One region of the Paenarthrobacter sp. R1 genome, then DNA from elsewhere that is predicted to be linked to it. Evidence: predicted binding sites of a transcription regulator. Region 1 holds the regulator's gene; the other holds the start of a gene.
The links. Region 1 encodes HrcA, which represses chaperone genes, less so after heat shock. Its sites were predicted from a motif close to TTNGCACTCGNNNNNNNCGAGTGCNAA; they were not measured.
Positions count from the first base shown of each region.

Region 1 (9,108 bases):
GCCTCGTCCAAAATGATGAAGGCATCGTTCAGGGTGCGGCCACGCATGTAGGCGAGCGGGGCAACTTCAATGGTCCCTGCCGCCATGAGCCGCGGAATCGATTCAGGGTCCATCATGTCGTGCAAAGCGTCATACAACGGCCGAAGATAGGGATCGATCTTGTCGCTCAGGGTTCCGGGCAGGAAGCCGAGCCGCTCCCCCGCTTCCACCGCCGGCCGGGTCAGGATGATCCTGCTGACTTCCTTGTTCTGGAGCGCTTGCACGGCTTTCGCCATTGCCAGGTACGTCTTGCCGGTACCCGCCGGACCGATGCCGAAGATCACCGTGTTCCCGTCGATGGCGTCAACATAGTTCTTCTGGTTCAGGGTCTTGGGCCGGATGGTCCTGCCCCTGCTGGAAAGGATGTTGTGCGTCAGCACGTCCACGGGGTTCTGCACGGACTGGGACCGCAAGAGGGAAACCAGCTGCTGCAGCACGTCCGGAGTGACCACTGTTCCCTTGGCCACCAGCCCCCGGACTTCCTCCAGGAGCCGCATGATCCGCGGAATGACAGTCGAAGGCCCGGACATGGACAGCTCGTTGCCACGAACGTGGAAATTGACGTCGGGAAACTGATCCTCGATGTAGCGCAAGGCCTCATCATGGCTGCCCAGCGAGTGAATCATTTGATCGGAGTTGTCGAACGTGACGATTTCCGTGCGCGTGCCCGGTAGCGTGTGCGGGAACTCGGTGGCCGCGGCGTTTCCGTTTCCGGTCCGCAACCGCCCATTCAGGGATTCACTCATAGTGCTGGCCGTACGGCCTGATCTCCTCCGGTTGGTTCAGTCATTATCCATATGTCCGTGGTGCGCCCATCCTCACGGATGCCCGCCTGCGGGAATGCCTCCAATCCTACGCCAGCAGACCGCAGCCCGGCCCCTTTCCGTGGGGGCTTTCACAGCATCGAATCAAGGCCGTTACGAATTTGTCTCAACTCGGCATCGGGCCGATATCAATCCTGTTGCAGTTGCCCCGGTACCCCCAAAAGCCGGCAGGACGCCGTCGTACATGTGCCAAGCTGGCAAAGCAGGAAGAAACAGGAACAACACTGTACGCACTACCGGCCGCCCGGAAACGTCGGCCGCGAGGCAAGGAACCCCCATCACCAAGCCGGCAAACAACCAGCAAGGCGCGCAGCGGCGGAGAAAATCCGCAGTAGCGGCGCCTGCGATGCTTGCTGTCCTATTGCTGACGGGCTGCATAGCCAACGGCGGCAACACACCGGCCACCTCGGGACCTCCCATCAGCGTCCAGGACGCTCCCGCGAGCAATGCCCCCCTTGAGACAACCCAGGCTTCGACTAAAATTCCCGTCTATTGGATCGGGCGCAGCAAGGACAACGTCTACCTGTACCGAGAGTTCAGGGACATCTCCGGCGATGAGAACCCGGTGACCACGGCGCTTCGGATCATGATGGCGCAGAAGCCCTTGGACCACGACTTCTTCACGCCATGGCAGGACCCCGGGAGCCTGGCCACTTCCATCTCCGGCAAGAACGTCATCACAGTGGACATCTCCCGGGATGCGTTCAACGCCAACCTCGACGCCGGGATGGCCCAAAGAGCCGTACAGCAGCTGGTCTACACGGCGTCGGCGGCGGCGTCCTCCTCGGGCCTGATCAACTCGGGCCAGCAGATCCAGGTAGTCATCCTGGTGGACGGGCACACGGACTTCATGGCGTTCGGGCAGGTGAAGCTGGGCCAGCCCATGGCACGTGATGCCTCACTGGTGGCGCCGCTGTGGATCATCGATCCTCAGGAAGATGCCTCGGTGCCCGCGGGTGCGGTGAAGTTCAACGGGCGCAGCACCGACAGTTCAAAGCCCGTGAACTGGCAGATCCTCCAGGACAACGGCTCCGGAACGCGGACCAGCAAGCTTACCGGCCAGGCGAAGCCAACCGGAGATCCCGGACAATACGGGGTTTTCTCCTTCGGGGCCACGCTGAAGCCCGGCAAGTATGAACTCCGGGTTGTTCAGGTGGATGAATCCGGCCGCGCAGACGAGACCACCCTGGACACCCGCCTCTTCAAGGTCGAGTAAGCCCTGGCCCGGGCGGTTGGGCCGGTCCGCCGTCTGCTAACGCCAGCGGCCCAGAATATCGCTCAACAGAACGACGGCGGCCGGTCCGGCCGTTGACGATCGCAACACGTGGTGCCCCAAAAGCGCCGTCACCGCGCCGGCATCACTGAGCCTGGTCACCTCACGGGGAGCCATCCCACCCTCTGGACCGACGATCAGGAGGACTTCCCTCGCGGCGTCCGGGCCGCTGTTCGAGAGGAACCCGGCCTCCTCAATCACCGAACGCAGGGAGTTCTTGGCGTCCTCGTGGAGGATCACCGCCAAATCCGCCGCGGCGGCCGCTTTGGCCAACGCTGTAGTGTCCACCAGGTCCCTGACTTCAGGAATCCAGGCCCGGCGTGCTTGTTTCGCTGCTGCAGTCACCACGGACTGCCACTTCGCGTGCGCTTTCGCGGCGCGATCGCCCTTCCACCGCACAATGGAGCGCTCCGCCTGCCAGGGGATCACAGCATCAATGCCGAGCTCGGTAGCCGTTTCGATGGCGAGTTCGTCGCGGTCTCCTTTGGCAAGCGCCTGCACGAGCACCAACCGGACAGCGGGACGTTCCTCAAAGGCTACTTCTTCCGCAACCACGGACAGCAAGCCTTGCCCTGCCTCGGAGACCCTACCCGTCAGCCTGGCACCTTCACCGTCGGAAATATCCACCGGTTCGCCCGCGGACAGACGCTTCACTGTCACGGCGTGCCGCGCCTCCGGGCCCTCCAGGACAAAGACGGAACCAGGCACCAATCCGCCAAGGCTGCCGGCGGGGGCGAAGAATACGGGGTTGCTCACCGCTACAGGTTACCGAGCTTGTCCCGCAGCTTGGCGAACATCCCGCCGCTGGCAACGAGCTTCCCGTCCGTGAACTGTTCTCCGCGGAGTTTGGCGAGTTGACGGAGCAGGTCTTCCTGGGCGGCGTCCAGCTTGGTTGGCGTCTCCACGTGCAGGTGCACTTTGAGGTCGCCGCGGCCGTAACCGCGAAGATGCGTCACGCCGAGCCCGCGCAGGGTGATGATCTCGCCGGACTGCGTACCGGCCTTCACATCGATCTCCTGCGGACCGTCGAAGGTCTCCAGGGTCAACTCCGTGCCTAGTGCGGCTGCAGTCATGGGAACACTTAGCGTGGCGTGGAGATCGTCCCCTTCGCGGATATAGGTGGAATCGCTGTTGACGCGGATCTCCACGTACAGGTCGCCTGCCGGACCACCGGCGGGGCCTGCCTCGCCCTGGCCGGACAGCTGGATACGGGTCCCCGTGGCCACACCGGCGGGCACTTTGATGGTGAGGGACCGGCGGCTGCGGATCCTGCCCTGGCCGCTGCACTCGTTGCAGGGATCCTTGATGATGGTGCCGAATCCTTCACAGGATCCGCAGGGCGCGGTGGTCATGACCTGACCCAGAATGGAGCGCACAGCGCGCTGGACCTGGCCACTGCCGCCACAAATGTCACAGCGTTCCGGGTGGGTACCCGGACGGCAGCAGCTGCCGTCACAGGTGGGGCACACAACAGCGGTGTCCACTTCGAGCTTCTTGTTGACGCCGAACACGGCGTCCTTGAGATCAATGCGCACGCTGATGAGGGCGTCCTGGCCACGGCGCACGCGGGACGCGGGCCCTCCGTGACCCCCGCCCCCGCCAAAGAAGGTGTCGAAAATGTCCTGGAAGGCAAAGCCTTGCCCGGAATAGCCGCCGCCGAAGCCGTTGTCCGTTCCGTTTTCATTGCCCGTGGCGTCGTACACCCTGCGTTTTTGCGGGTCTGACAGGACTTCGTAAGCGTGGGTCACGGCCTTGAAGCGTTCGGCGACATCCTCCCCCGGATTTACATCCGGGTGGAGCTTGCGCGCCAACTTGCGGTACGCCTTTTTGATCTCTTCCCCGGTGGCTTCCGGCGAGACTCCCAAAACGTCATAGTGGCTGCTCAAAGTCGGTATCTCTTCCTTGTTGTACTGCGGTCTTTGGTGACGGCCGGTTTCAGCCGCCGAGAATTCGGGAAAGGTAGCGCGCTACGGCGCGGACTGCCGCCATGGTGGTGGGGTAGTCCATACGGGTGGGACCGAGGACTCCAACCTTGGCGCCGGAACCGTAACCGGTAGCCACCACGGAGGCCTCGGCCAACCCGTCGTAGGGATTTTCCCGGCCGATGCTCACTGTCACGCCGCGCGGATCATCCCCCATGTCCGACAACAACCGGAGCATGACAACTTGTTCCTCAAGGGCCTCCAGCACCGGCCCTATGCTCAGGGGGAAGTCCACGTTGGAACGGGCGAGGTTGGCCGTGCCGGCCATCAGGATCCGCTCTTCCTTACTGGTATCGCTGAGGGCCTGGAGTCCGTTGGCCAGCATCTGGGCCAGTCCCCGCAGCTCCGGCGGGCACAGCGCCACCACGGACGGCAAGACCTGCGGAAGGAGGTCCATCTGCGTGCCGGCGATGCTGCCCAGGAACCGTGAACGCAGCGCCATGAGGGCCTCGTTGGCAACGTCGGCACCGGCATCGATGACCTTCTGCCCAACGCTTCCAGTGTCGGCAATCAGCACCACGAGCACTTGCTTTGGCCCGAGGAGGACGAACTCAACATGGCGCACCACGGCGCGCTTGGAGTGCGGATACTGCACGACGGCTACCTGGTTGGTCAGCTGCGACAGGAGCCTCACGGTCCGCTCAAGGATGTCGTCCATATCATCCGGCCCCTCAAGCAGGGAGTGGATGGCACGACGCTCAGCGGCCGACAAGGGCTTTACCTGGGAGATCCGGTCGACGAACAGGCGGTAGCCCTTGTCCGTCGGAATACGGCCGGCGCTGGTGTGTGGCGCTGCGATCAGCCCCTCTTCTTCAAGCACCGCCATGTCGTTGCGGATGGTCGCACTGGATACGCCCAGGTGGTGGCGTTCTACCAGGGCCTTGGAACCAACAGGCTCCCGCGAATGTACGTAGTCCTCAACAATGGCACGCAGCACTTCGAGTTTGCGTGGCTCACTCATTCCAACACCTCCTGACAGACCATCCGGCCCATGCACTGATGCACGAGGGACCTTCAGCTGACCCTTTTGCTTAGCACTCGACATGCCCAAGTGCTAACAAGTCTAGTATGAGCCACCGCGTTGCTAGCATTGAAACCGCCCGCGCAGACATCCATGGCAGGCCTGGCGGCGACTGCGGCCCGGCAGCCGTCCAAGCCCGAAGAGGTAGGTCATTCCTTGGCTTATGACACCTGGGGTCCACAGGACCTGACCGCTCCTGCCCAACAGCGGCTCCCGGAGGTACCCGTGCAGCGCGGGATGGTGCTGGAGGATGCCCAATCCGGTTGGGTGGGTGCGGTCACCCGCGTGGAAAAGTCCGGCGGGATGCACATCGTGGCCCTCGAAGACCGGCGCGGAAAAACCAAGTCCTTCCAGCTGGGCTTCGGCTTCCTGCTGGAAGGTCAGCCCATCCGGCTCCTGCCTCCCGCGCCCAAGGCGCCTGCCACTGCAGCCTCCCCCACCCGGACAGCTTCGGGTTCCGTGCGCGTCAGTGGCCAACGGGCCCAGGTGGCCAAAGCGAGCCGCATCTGGGTGGAGGGCAAGCACGATGCGGAACTCGTGGAAAAAGTATGGGGTGACGACCTCCGCGTGGAGGGCATCGTCGTCGAGCCCCTGCACGGGGTGGATGACCTCAAAGCCGCGATAGCAGCCTTCAACCCCGGCCCGGGGCGCAAACTGGGAATCCTCGTGGACCACCTCGTAGCCGGCTCCAAGGAATCGCGGATCGCCGCCGAAGCGATGACCTTGCCGGGCGCTGCCCGTAACGTCCTGATCGTGGGACACCCCTACGTGGATGTCTGGCAGGCGATCCGGCCCAAGGTCCTTGGCATCGCCCAATGGCCCGATGTTCCCCGCGGTACGGACTGGAAGACGGGGATCCTGCGCGCTTTTGGCTGGCCGCACGAGACTGCGGAGGACATCGGAATCGGCTGGCAGCGCCTTTTGGGCGCGGTCCGCACCTACGCCGACCTTGAAGCCTCCCTCCTGGGCCGCGTCGAGGAAGTCATCGACTTCCTCACTGCGCCCTGACTCCAGCGCCCGGGCGTCCGACGGCGGCGGGCGGCGGGTTGGTCCCGGAACAGCCCCGGACCCTATATTCTGGGACAGCAACACCGCAGCATTTTTTATAGCAAAGGGAACCAACGTGTCAGAGAACGCCCCAGAAGAACCGGGCAGGGCCGCAGGTCAGCCCCAGTACCATGGCGCGCCTGCAAACGCACTCCCTCTCACAGCCAGCGAGGACCGCCAGTGGGCAACCCTGGCGCACTTCGGTGGAATCCTCGGGTGCCTGCCCTCGCTGCTGATTTACTTGATTTTCCGCGACAGGGGTCCCTTTACAGCGCAGGAATCCAAGGAAGCGCTCAACTTCACGCTGCCGCCCACCATTGCAGCGGCCGTAGCGAACATCCTCGTACTGCTACCGGTTGTAGGGAACATCTTTGCCGTCATCGCCACGGCAATCTGGGTGGCACTCACGTGCTTCTCCGTCTCCGCCGGCATCCGCGTGAACCACGGCCAGCCGCACCGCTACCGCTTCAACCTTCGCTGGATCAAGTAGCGGCGACGCCGATCTTTCCGCAGGGCCGATCTTTCCGTAAGTCAGTCCGGCAGGATGCGCCGCACTACCGCATCGGCCAACAAACGTCCCTTAAGGGTCAGCACCAAGCGACCTTGGAAGGCCGCAGCAGGTTCGGCCAGGCCATCGGCTATCAAACCCGCCACAGCACGCCTGCCGTCCTTGTCCAAGCCGTCTATTGCCAGGCCTGACACAAGCCGCGCCTCCAGCATGATCCGCTCCACGTCCCGTGTTCCGGCGTCGAGCGTTTCCCTGCCCGCAGCCGGAGATTCTCCGGCCACCAGGCGGGAAGCATAGGCAGCGGGGTGCTTCACGTTCCACCACCGGACGCCACCCACATGGGAATGCGCTCCGGGGCCGATACCCCACCAGTCGTCGCCGCGCCAATATGCCAGGTTGTGGCGGCAGGCCTGCTCAGGTGTCCTGGCCCAGTTGCTGACCTCATACCAGCCCAGGCCGGCTTCCGAGATCAGCTGGTCGGCAAGTTCATACTTGGCCGCGTGGTCGTCGTCGTCGATGCCGGGCACCTCGCCACGGCGGATCTGGGCGGCAAGCTTGGTCCCCTCCTCCACGATCAAGGCGTAGGCGCTGATGTGGTCGGGCTCGTAGGAGAGCGCAGTCTCCAACGACTCCCGCCAGTCGGCCATGGACTCCCCCGGCGTCCCGTAAATCAGGTCCAGGCTGACGGCCAGCCCTGCTTCCCGGGCCCACTGGACAACCTGGGGGACACGGCTTGGCGTGTGGGTCCGGTCCAGTACCTTGAGGACGTGCGGGACTGCCGACTGCATGCCAAAGGAGACGCGGGTGAAGCCGGCGTCCTTGAGGACCTGCAGCGATTCACGGGTTACCGAATCCGGGTTGGCCTCCGTGGTGACCTCAGCGCCTTCTTCCAGCCCCCAATGCCCCACTGCGGTCCGCAGGATCTCCGCGAGGTCTTCGGCCGGCAGCAGCGTGGGCGTGCCACCGCCAAAGAAAACAGTACTCATGGGACGCCGCGGCAGGCCTGAATCCTCAAGCACTTTCGCTGCGAAGTCCACCTCCGACGCTGCGGTACCTGAGTAGGCAGCTTGTGAGGCTCCCCCGCCCAGTTCCGTCGCGGTGTAGGTGTTGAAATCGCAATAGCCGCACCGCACCGCGCAGAACGGTATGTGGACGTACAAGCCGAACTTCCGGCGTCCGACGTCGGCGAGCACCTGCGACGGCAGCAAGCCGTCAGCAGGTGCCGGATCGCCCAAAGGCAGGACGCTTGGCATTTACTTCTTTGCCTTGTCCTTCGACTCGTCAGTGGTGAGGGCAGCGATGAAGGCTTCCTGCGGCACCTCGACGCGGCCCACCATCTTCATGCGCTTCTTGCCTTCCTTCTGCTTTTCCAGCAGTTTGCGTTTACGGGTGATGTCACCGCCGTAGCACTTGGCAAGAACGTCTTTGCGGATGGCCCGGATGCTCTCGCGGGCGATGATGCGGGAGCCAATGGCAGCCTGGATGGGCACCTCGAACTGCTGCCGCGGAATGAGCTCGCGGAGCTTACCGGTCATCATCACACCATAGGAATAGGCCTTGTCGCGGTGCGTGATGGCACTGAACGCGTCCACTTGTTCACCTTGAAGCAGGATGTCGACCTTGACGAGGTCGGCCACTTGCTCGCCGTCGGCCTTCCAGTCCAGCGAGGCGTACCCGCGCGTCTTGGACTTCAGGAGATCGAAGAAGTCGAACACGATCTCGGCCAGCGGGATCCAGTAACGGAGTTCGACACGGTCCTCGGACAGGTAGTCCATGCCCTTCATCTGACCGCGGCGGCTCTGGCACAGCTCCATGATGGCGCCGACGAACTCGTTGGGCGCCAGGACGGTAGCGGAGACCATCGGTTCGCGGACCTCGGCGATCTTGCCTGTGGGGTACTCGCTGGGGTTGGTGACGTGGACAACCCGCTTGTCTTCCAAGGTGACCTCATACTCCACGTTGGGAGCAGTAGAGATGAGGTCGAGGTTGTACTCGCGTTCCAAACGTTCGCGCGTGATCTCGAGGTGCAGCAAACCGAGGAAGCCGACGCGGAAACCGAAGCCCAGCGCAGCTGACGTCTCAGGCTCGTAGACCAGGGCGGCGTCGTTGAGCATCAGCTTTTCCAAGGCGTCGCGGAGTACCGGGTAGTCCGTGCCCTCCAAGGGGTAGAGGCCGGAGAAGACCATCGGCTTCGCATCGGCGTACCCGCTGAGCGATTCCGAGGCCGGTTTGGCCTGGTTGGTGACAGTATCGCCGACCTTGGACTGGCGGACATCCTTCACGCCGGTGATGAGGTATCCCACCTCGCCTACGCCCAGGCCCTTCGACGGGGTGGGCTCAGGAGAGCTCACGCCGATTTCGAGGAGTTCGTGGGTTGCACGGGTCGACATCATCTGGATGCGTTCGCGGGGGTG
Region 1 is NZ_CP127115.1:4,771,895-4,781,002, forward strand. It holds gene QN084_RS22595 (PhoH family protein) at 1-785, opposite strand, end outside; gene QN084_RS22600 (GerMN domain-containing protein) at 1,210-2,079, shown strand; gene QN084_RS22605 (16S rRNA (uracil(1498)-N(3))-methyltransferase) at 2,116-2,892, opposite strand; gene dnaJ (molecular chaperone DnaJ) at 2,895-4,022, opposite strand; gene hrcA (heat-inducible transcriptional repressor HrcA) at 4,072-5,079, opposite strand; gene QN084_RS22620 (DUF3097 domain-containing protein) at 5,296-6,147, shown strand; gene QN084_RS22625 (DUF4870 domain-containing protein) at 6,263-6,676, shown strand; gene hemW (radical SAM family heme chaperone HemW) at 6,718-7,947, opposite strand; gene lepA (translation elongation factor 4) at 7,948-9,108, opposite strand, start outside.

Region 2 (9,108 bases), 870 kb from region 1:
TACGTGCTGCGATCGCAATTAATGATCGACAACACCACGGCCCTGCCCGCCCCGGCATCGCGCGCTGCCTGAGCAAGCCGGGCACCGCCGTCGGCGAACTGCTTCCGGGCCTTGCCGAATTGCCCCTCCAAGCAGTCGATCACGACGTCGGCACCCGCCACTGCGGCATCCAAGCCAACACCGGTGGTGACGTCACCCGCGAAGTAGGTGGCGCCGTCGTGATGCGTGGACGATCCAGGGGACGGCACGTGGCGGCTCAACACCCTGACGGTGTGGCCTGCTGCCAAGGCGAGCCGAACGACTTCGCGACCAACCTGACCGGTTCCGCCCGCAACGCAAAGAACCGCCATCGGCCTAGGCGCGCCGGCGTTGAAGGACGTCGTCGAGGTTGCTCAGGGCGCTCTGTCCCTTGACGGCGGTACGGGCCGGCCCTGCAGCCTCCTGCTGGACGGCACCCTGCTTGAGCACAGGCTTGCCCACCGGCTTGGGGGCCTCAGGCAGGTCCAAGGGCTCAGGGGCGGGACGGTTCGCCTTGGCCGCGCCCACGTACGTGGGTTTGGGGATCTCAACCGGTTCCCAGGGAGTTCCCTCGTTCCCGGCGGACGTTTCTGCCGACTTATCACCTGCTGCCACGGCAACTGCAAGTGCCGCTTGCCGGAGTTCCAAGGCAGAAAGCCGTGGCGTTTCCGGTTTGTCCGCTTCCGCATCAAAAACGGGAGTTTCCTTGGCCTCGCTAATGGGCTCCTTGGGCAGGTACCTGGCCGGCGTGGGAATCCGCGTGGCCTGTGCCGCGCGGCGGGCGCGCCGTTCACGGAGATCACGCAGGGCCAGCTTCCGCAAGACGACCACGGCCAGGACGGCACCGATGAACGACACCAAAGGCAACCAGAAGGAGCCTTGGCCGAAGAGGGTGAACACCCCCGAGACGGCGGCAGTGACCAGCAATATCAAACCGGCCAGGGCAAGGGTCAACCTTGCGTAGCGGATGGTAAACGGCGTGTTGGGCGTAGCCCGGGGAGACGACTTAGCCACACGGGATTCCTGGGGCGACGCCTGTGCTTTGCTGTGCATGGTCTCCATCGGTTTCTCCTGCTGAGGTGCCACGGTAAAGACCACCCCTGCCTGCGTTTCGTCTGGCTTGTCCTCGAATACCTCACCCGGCACGGTGGCCGTTTGGACCTGCGTCCGTTTGCTCCGAAGAACATAGGGCGCCACCCACACCATCCACAGCGCAACAGTGACAACGAGTATCACTGAGCTGCTGAGAGGGAAGTCCACATTCAAAACCGTAGAAGCAAATCGTCAGGTGCTGCGGCATTGCCTGCGGTGTGTCGCTTGCGAGTCCCCAAATGATGGCCGCGAACGGGAAAAACGGCCTATGACCTGCCCGTTCTTCGTTCCAGCCAACCTCGCAGAAGTCCCTGCGGCACTTCCTCGGACGTCAGCGCGAAGGACCGGTGGTCCGCCCATTCACCATTGATGTGCAAGTACCTCTGCCGGTAGCCCTCGTCCCGGAATCCGAGCTTTTCCACCACGCGCAGGCTGGGCCCGTTCTCTGGACGGATGTTGATCTCCATCCGGTGCAATCCGAGCGCGCGGAAACAATGATCCGTAGCCATAGCCACCGCCGTTGGGGCAATCCCGCGCCCGGCGCGGTCCTTGTCCACCCAGTACCCCAGCGTGGCCATCATCGCCGATCCCCAAACGATCGAGGAGACGGTCAGCTGTCCCACGATGCGCGGCTCGCGGAAACCGGGAGTCCTTTCGGTGATCAGGAAAGGCAGTGCGGTAGCCTGCCTCGCCTGGTCATTAAGTGACGCCACCATCTGGCGGTAGCTTGGGAGCCGTCCGCCCGGAGCCGGATTGGATGCCTCCCACGGCGCGAGCCATTCACTGTTCCGCGAGCGGACCTCGGACCACTCCCGCTTGTCGCGGTACCGGATTGGCCGAAGTACGAGGTCTCCGCTTTCCAGCGTTACCGGCCAGATGGCAGAGCCGTACACCGCAGTTACTTGGGCAGGGAAGCCGTGAAGTCCGGCAGCCACTCGCGAAGCTCGGGACCGAGGTCTTCACGCTCGCAAGCAAGCTCGATGCAGGCTTTGAGGTAGCTCAGCTTGTCCCCGGTGTCATAACGGCGGCCGCGGAAGACCACGCCATAGACGCCGGATCCTTCGCCTTCTCCACGGGCCAGGACCTCAAGGGCGTCGGTCAACTGGATCTCGCCGCCGCGACCGGGAGCGGTGTTTTCCAGGACATCGAACACTGCCGGGTGCAGGACGTACCGGCCAATGACGGCCAGGTTGGAGGGTGCTTCTTCCGGGGACGGCTTCTCAACGAGCTGCTTGATGCGTACGTAGCCGTCTTCGTCGTTTTCCTCGACGTCGGCACAACCGTAGGCGCTGATCTTGGAGGGCTCCACCTCGATCAGGGCAACTACAGAGCCGCCGGTCTTCTGCTGCACGGCGATCATTTCGCTCAGGAGGTCGTCCTTGGGATCGATGAGGTCGTCACCGAGGAGCACGGCAAAGGGCTCGTGCCCCACATGCTGCTTTGCACGGAGCACAGCATGGCCCAAACCGTTGGGATCGCCTTGGCGGACGTAGTGGATGTCCCCGAGGTTGGTGGCGGACTGGATCGCCTCCAGCTTGGTGGTGTCCCCCTTCTCCGCAAGCGTGGCTTCAAGCGCCGGCACACGGTCGAAGTGATCCTCCAGGGCACGCTTGCTGCGGCCGGTGATCATGAGGACGTCGTGCAAGCCGACCTTGACTGCTTCTTCGACCACATACTGGATGGCGGGCTTGTCAACTACGGGCAGCATTTCCTTCGGCATTGCCTTCGTGGCAGGAAGGAACCTGGTACCGAGACCCGCTGCGGGGATGACGGCCTTACGGACAGCATTGTTATGGTGAGTCACCGGACTAATCTAACGGAAGGATCACGTCAAAAGGTAAACCCCCGCCGTGCGGGTGTGCACAATCTGTTGACGTTCACGTCCGGCAAGGGCAGCGCTGCCCGGCCCGCCGGACCACTTCGACGAAACGGACGGACATGGAATCCAAGGAAGAAATCCGCAGCGCCCGACGGCTGCAGCGGCGAAACCGCACGCCGGAACAAATTGCCGCGGCCGGAGAGGCGCTGGCACGGCACGGGGTGAGTTGGGCAAAGGACGTCTCAGGCGGGTCCCCGGCCACCTTTACCGTCTACTTGGGCGTGGCCTTCGAGCCGCCCACCCTGCCATTGATTGAGGCCCTCCATCAAGAGGGGCACAGGATCCTGTTGCCCGTCTGCGAGCCCGGGCGCACGATGAGCTGGGTGGAATGGACGCCGGAAACCACCTTCGTGAGGTCCTCCTACGCCCCCATCGATGAGCCCGAGGGCGAGAGGCTTACCAGTGCGGTGGCAGGAGCGGATGCGGCAGGCATCTTCATGCCCGCGACTGCCGTTGACGGCGATGGCAACAGGATCGGCCAGGGCGGCGGATACTATGACCGCTTCCTCCAGGGCCTCAAGGATTCGGCGCAGCGGCCGCGCACCATAGCGGTGACGTACGACGACGACGTGTTGCCGTCCGGTGCGATTCCCGCCGAGGCTTTTGACCAGCCGGTTACGGAAGTTCTGACGCCCTCGGGAATTGTCCGGCTCGGCCGGTAGTTATATGCCGTGGTATCCCGCACAGATAACGACCGGTCGACCGGCGGAATCCACGGGATGATAGAATTGGCACTCAGGCCCTGCGACTGCTAAGGGAGGTAGTCCTCCCCTCGCCGCCGCCGGACCTGAACTTTGTTCTGAAGGAGGAATTCAGTGCCCACTTACGCATACGCCTGCAAAGACTGCAACCATGCCTTTGACATAGTGCAGTCTTTTTCGGACAGTTCCCTGACGGAGTGCCCGGAGTGCAAGGGTGCGCTTCGCAAGAAGTTCAACAGCGTCGGCGTCGTTTTCAAGGGCTCAGGGTTCTACCGCACGGATTCCCGCGATTCCAAGGGAAGCACGGTTTCGGCCGCTCCTTCGGCTCCCGCGACCCCGGCACCCGCTGCGACTCCTGCGCCTGCTGCCGCCGCCAGCTGATCGCTTTATCCACATAGGGCTTCCGGCCGCTCCCCTGCGGCCGGACCCCTTGGCTAGCGTGGCCATATGCCACTCAAGCCACCCTCCGCACCGCGCTTCCGCACCAGGCAAACGCCCTTCGGGACCCGGCGCCATCAGGGCACCACCCGTACAACAGACCCAAGCGGTCACGGGCAGCACTGGACAGCCACCGCCGCTTCCTTCGGAGCCAGGCATCGGCGCCTGACAGTGGCCCTGCTGCTCTGCCTGGCCACCGGAATCGCCGTCCAGCAACTTACTCCAGTTCCCGAGCAACAGGTCAGCATAGTGGTTTCGGCCAGGGACCTCCCGGTCGGCGCCAGCGTCTCTGAAGCAGACTTCATCACCGCCGGCATACCCCGAAGCGCTTCCTTCCCCGGAGCCATCGAGGACCCTGCACGTCTTCAAGGCCGCCAACTCGCTGCACCACTGGCCAAAGGCCAAATCCCCACCGAGACCAGCTTCCTGGGTCCGGGATTGCTCACCGGTGCACCGCCGGGGTCGGCCGCCGTCCCGCTCCGAATGGCCGACCCGGCATCAATTCGCTTACTCTCGCCCGGGCAGCTCATCTCGGTCATCCTCTCGGCCAGCGAGGCATCCGCATCTTCCCCACGCCATGACGTGCTGGCAGGGGCCGTTCCTGTGCTGTGGACCTCAGCCCAAGGCGATGCCCCCGGCCAATGGCCGGGCACATCCGAAGCGGACGGGTTGGTAGTGGTAGCCGCAGACCCCCAGCAAGCAGAAAAGCTTGCCGGCGCTTCAACGCACGGCAAGCTTTTCTTTATGTTGGTGCATGGACCCCAATCCGGCCCACCGGACACTGCAGAATGAGCGTCAGCCCCAGTGCGGGGGCTTCTGCTCCTTCAGCCACTGGTCATGGTCATAGCCGGGTTCGTCACCCCATCGGCGCGGATCATCTTCGGCCGCCTTATTCGGCAGGACGCCTTCAGCAGCGGGCTTAGCCGCAGCACGCTTTCCCTTGGCGTCCTCGGGTGCCTCACTATCCACTTCCGGTTCTTCCTTTTCCGTGCTTTCCGTCATGCCGGCAGCGTCTGCGTTGCCTTCATCATCGTCCGTTGCCTGGGCCATCCCGTCGGTACTCCCCTTGCTTCCGGACTCGCCGCTTCCGGATTCGTCGCTGCCCTTGGCTTTGGCCACATCCTGGCTCTTAGCGCCGGGTTCAGCCGGGTTCACGGTCGCTTCTTTCCCGTCACCGGTTCCTGCCCCTGACGCAACGCCCACCGGAGCTGCCGGTGATGAGCGAACGTAGGAGGGCTGGAAATCACGCAAGTCCAATTGTTCTACATCCATGTCCAGGAAACCATGGTGGGGCGCAGTCGCCGGCTGAGGAACGTGGTTTTCGAGCCCCAAGTAGGAGCCGATCCGATCGGCACAGGAGGAGGGATCGGTGAAAACCTCGATGGTCCACAAGGACATGTAGCGCCATCCCATCCGCTCAAGCAACTGCGGGCGGAGCCTGCTGCGCTCACGGACGCTCATCCGGCGGTACCGTTCCGTACCATCCGACTCAATGGCCACGGGGGTAGGAATCTCCGCGCCTTCCCTGCCGATGGTGTGCACGGGATCGGCGGCTGCGGCAATATCCAGGACGCCATCGTAGAGATGCCAAACCCGGGCTCCCCTCGCCCGCAATCTCTCACCCAGGTCGGCAACCAGCGGATCTTCACCCAGGGCCTGTTCGCTGGCCACCGCGCGGGAAGCGGGTGTACCCAGATTGCTGTTACCCGAAAGCTCGCGGTCCAGCAGTTCGTAGAAATCAACCGCACCATGCGAAAGCCGGTCCAGGTCCAGGTCCTCCGGGCGGAAGCAGCTCAGGACGTGCATCGAGCGCCTGGCCCGGGTCATGGCCAACGCGAAGCGGTTCCGCCCACCCTCAGTGGACAACGGACCGAAGGAGTGCAGTGCCCGGCCGTGCGGCGTGCGGCCATAGCCGAGCGAGAAGATCACGTGATCCCGCACAAGGCCCTGCGCCCGCTCCAGGTCAACCACCCGGAAGGACTCCGGACCGGCCCCGAAGAAGGTCTGAAGCAGCGGGTGGTTGGGCAACTGCAACCTGATGGCCTCACCGATCCGGGCCGCGTGGCGAAGGCTGGCCGTCACAACAGCCAACGAGGTGCGGGGCCGCAGGCGGGCGTGTTCGAAGACCAGGTCAACTACCCGGTTCACCTCGGCTGCGACGGATTCAACACCCTCATGGTCGGCTCCCGGCAGGCCGGTGCCGTCAGGAATGTACTCCACCACAATGGAGCGGTCCAGGCCCGTTACGGAGCTGCCGTCCGGGAGCCGCCGAAGTCCGCCGTCGTAATAGTTCTTGCTCAGCTGCAGGACCAGGTCCTCGTCCACCGCACGGTAGACCCAGTTCAATTGCCACGTTGGCAGAATCCGTGCCAGTGCCTTGAAGGCGCTGTCCACGGCTTCGTGGCTGGCTACCCCCGCAACCGGAGGTTCCACGGCCACACTGAACGTGCGCGCATTGGCGATCTTCGCGTCACCGAAAGCCACCACCTGACGGGCCCGGGCAATAGCCGGGAGCACCGCTTGGAGGGACGTCGATTCGGCGTCGATGATCACGACGGCATCGAACTTCTGCTCGGCCGGAAGAACCCCGGTGAGAAGGTAGGGGCTGACCGACCAGACCGGGACCAAGCGCGGAACCAGGTCCGGCGCCTGCGCGCTCAGGGCAGGCAAGGTAACCCTGCCGTCCTTGAGCAAATCACGAAGAAGTTCGGCTTGGCGACGATGTTCCACGATCCCCTGGCGCCACTTGGACGCGAGCTGCCACCGCAATCGGGCGGCCCCGCTGGCAATGTGCGCCTGGTCGGCGAGGCGGAACTCGGCTTCCAGCTTGCGCAAGGAGTCGCCGTCGGACATAGCCAGGTAATCGTCCCCGCTGATCATGGCTTCCAGAGCGGACTGCCACCAGGCCAGATCCAGCTCAGCGGCCACGGATTCGGCGGGCACCTCGCGCGCAGCGAGGTCTGCCAGGAGCTCACCCAGGCCGTGCTCGCGCATCTGTTCGATGAGGAGGGTACGTTCGGGCAGTGTCTCCAAGGTGGCGGTATCTGCCACCAAACGCTCCAACCGCTCCATCAGCTCTTCATAGGGCGTCTTGTGCAGGGAGCCGCCATCGGAGGTGTACTTCAACGCCTCCCCCAAACGCTGCAGTTCGCCTTCCAATTCACGGTAAAGCGCGCCCAGATCCGCAAGACCCGACGGTACAGCGGGATGCCTCTGCGTTGTGGCGTAGCCAGCCCACAGCGCACGCTGCTCCTGAACGAGGACCAGCGAGCTGTGCAGATCAGCTATGTGGACGCCGGGACGAACGTATTCCTTGGCCACACGGCGCAGCCTGGAACGTTGCATGGAGGGCATCTCGATGTTGCGTTCCCGCCGCCAGGCCGAGGTGGCCGTGGCCGAGATCAGGTCATGGACCGGACGGTCGAAAATATCCGGGGTGAACTTGTCCAGGCTCTCGCGCACCGCGATCAGCAGTTCCAGCTGCGTGCCCCACTCAGCGAAGGTATCGCCCAGGCGGATCTCTGCGTGGTCCGCCAGTTGCTTCATGCGCTCCCGGAGAACAGGAAGCTTCTCTTCCGCCACTTGGGCCAGCTGCCGGGCCTCTTCGGTTTCCTTGCGGGTGAGGAGCCGGGCCCCGTACCAGGGGCTCGACGTCGATGCCCGGCTGAAGCTGCCAAGTTCCGCGGCGCGGCGCAAACGGCCAGCCAGCTCCTCGCGGTCCTTAATGTTGTCCAGCACGCTGCGCTTGAGTCGAACGGTGGTGGACGGTGCCGGGTGGATGGACGTCAGCTCGGCCAGCGACTGCATGGCCTGGTATGGGGAGCACCCCCACCGTTCACGGACGTTGTGCAGCGAGGCAACATGGTCCACCAGGGCATGCCGGTGGCCGGTCAACGTGGCATGCAGGTTGCCGAGCTGCGGCTCCAGGGCTTTCTCGTTCCGCATGATTGCACGGACCAACTGGCCCTTCAATTGCTGCGGCGTGGTGCCGTTGCCGGGCCGGAAAAGCATGGAATCCAGACCGAGGGACTCCAAATGTGCAGACAGGCCCGCAACACTGGATTGACGTTCGCCAACCACCAGCACGGACTTGCCTTCGCTGACCAGGGCGCCGATCGCGTTGATGGCGGTCTGGGTTTGGCCGCTGCCGGGAGGCGTGCTGACCACCAGGGAGTCACCGGCCCGGACCGCATCCACGACGTACTGCTGGTCGGTATCGGCATCCAACAGCAGAAGCTCATCGGCGGGATCGCGATCATCCAAGCTGGGGAAACGCCCGGCCTTGATGGGCTCCGGTTCAATATCGGCACCATTGGCGACCGCTGCCAGCGCGGCGACGATGGGGTTGTTCATGTTGATCCACGGATCATCGAGATTGCCCGAAAGGTCGGCCAATGTGGTGACCAAGAGGTTGAACTCCACCTCGGCGCCGTGGATGGGCTGTACGAGCGTGGCAAGGCGGTCGAGGACCGGTTGGGGATCCAGCCGCGCGGTGTTGTAGGCCATGCGTGCCACAGCGTTGACGTCGAAGACGATGCCGTGAACATTCTTGAGATGGCGCACCAGGGCCGGATTGATGCGGGCCTGTTCGGTCAACTGCAGTTCGAAGTCGTCCTCGCCCGGACGAACAGTGAGTGCAATGGACGTCAGCATCACGGGAGCCGAAACGCGCTGCGGCTTCCCACCGACGGCCGATGTCCACACCACAGTGCCGGCCGACAGATAGCCTGCCTCAATGCCGCGGTCGTTGCCCAGCTCGAAGATCTTTGAGCGGATGTTCCGGGCGGCACGGGCTGCAACAATGTATTGCTGCCTGTCCCGGATCAGCGTGGACAGGCGCGTTCTGCGCCCCGCCAACAACTGCGCCAGTCCGGATGGATGGGCGTTGCTGAGATCAATGGCGCCTTCGGGCGTCTTGACGAAACGCAGCATCGTGTCCGCACCAGTAACGGGCTTAAGTCCGGACAGCCATTTCCGGAG
Region 2 is NZ_CP127115.1:860,095-869,202, forward strand. It holds gene QN084_RS04140 (SDR family oxidoreductase) at 1-350, opposite strand, end outside; gene QN084_RS04145 (hypothetical protein) at 355-1,224, opposite strand; gene QN084_RS04150 (GNAT family N-acetyltransferase) at 1,377-2,003, opposite strand; gene galU (UTP--glucose-1-phosphate uridylyltransferase GalU) at 2,009-2,914, opposite strand; gene QN084_RS04160 (5-formyltetrahydrofolate cyclo-ligase) at 3,049-3,651, shown strand; gene QN084_RS04165 (FmdB family zinc ribbon protein) at 3,805-4,071, shown strand; gene QN084_RS04170 (RcpC/CpaB family pilus assembly protein) at 4,138-4,920, shown strand; gene QN084_RS04175 (DUF4011 domain-containing protein) at 4,924-9,108, opposite strand, start outside.
Region 2: QN084_RS04165 (FmdB family zinc ribbon protein) is a predicted target of HrcA. The motif match lies at 3,718-3,744, and genes of this name have one in related genera.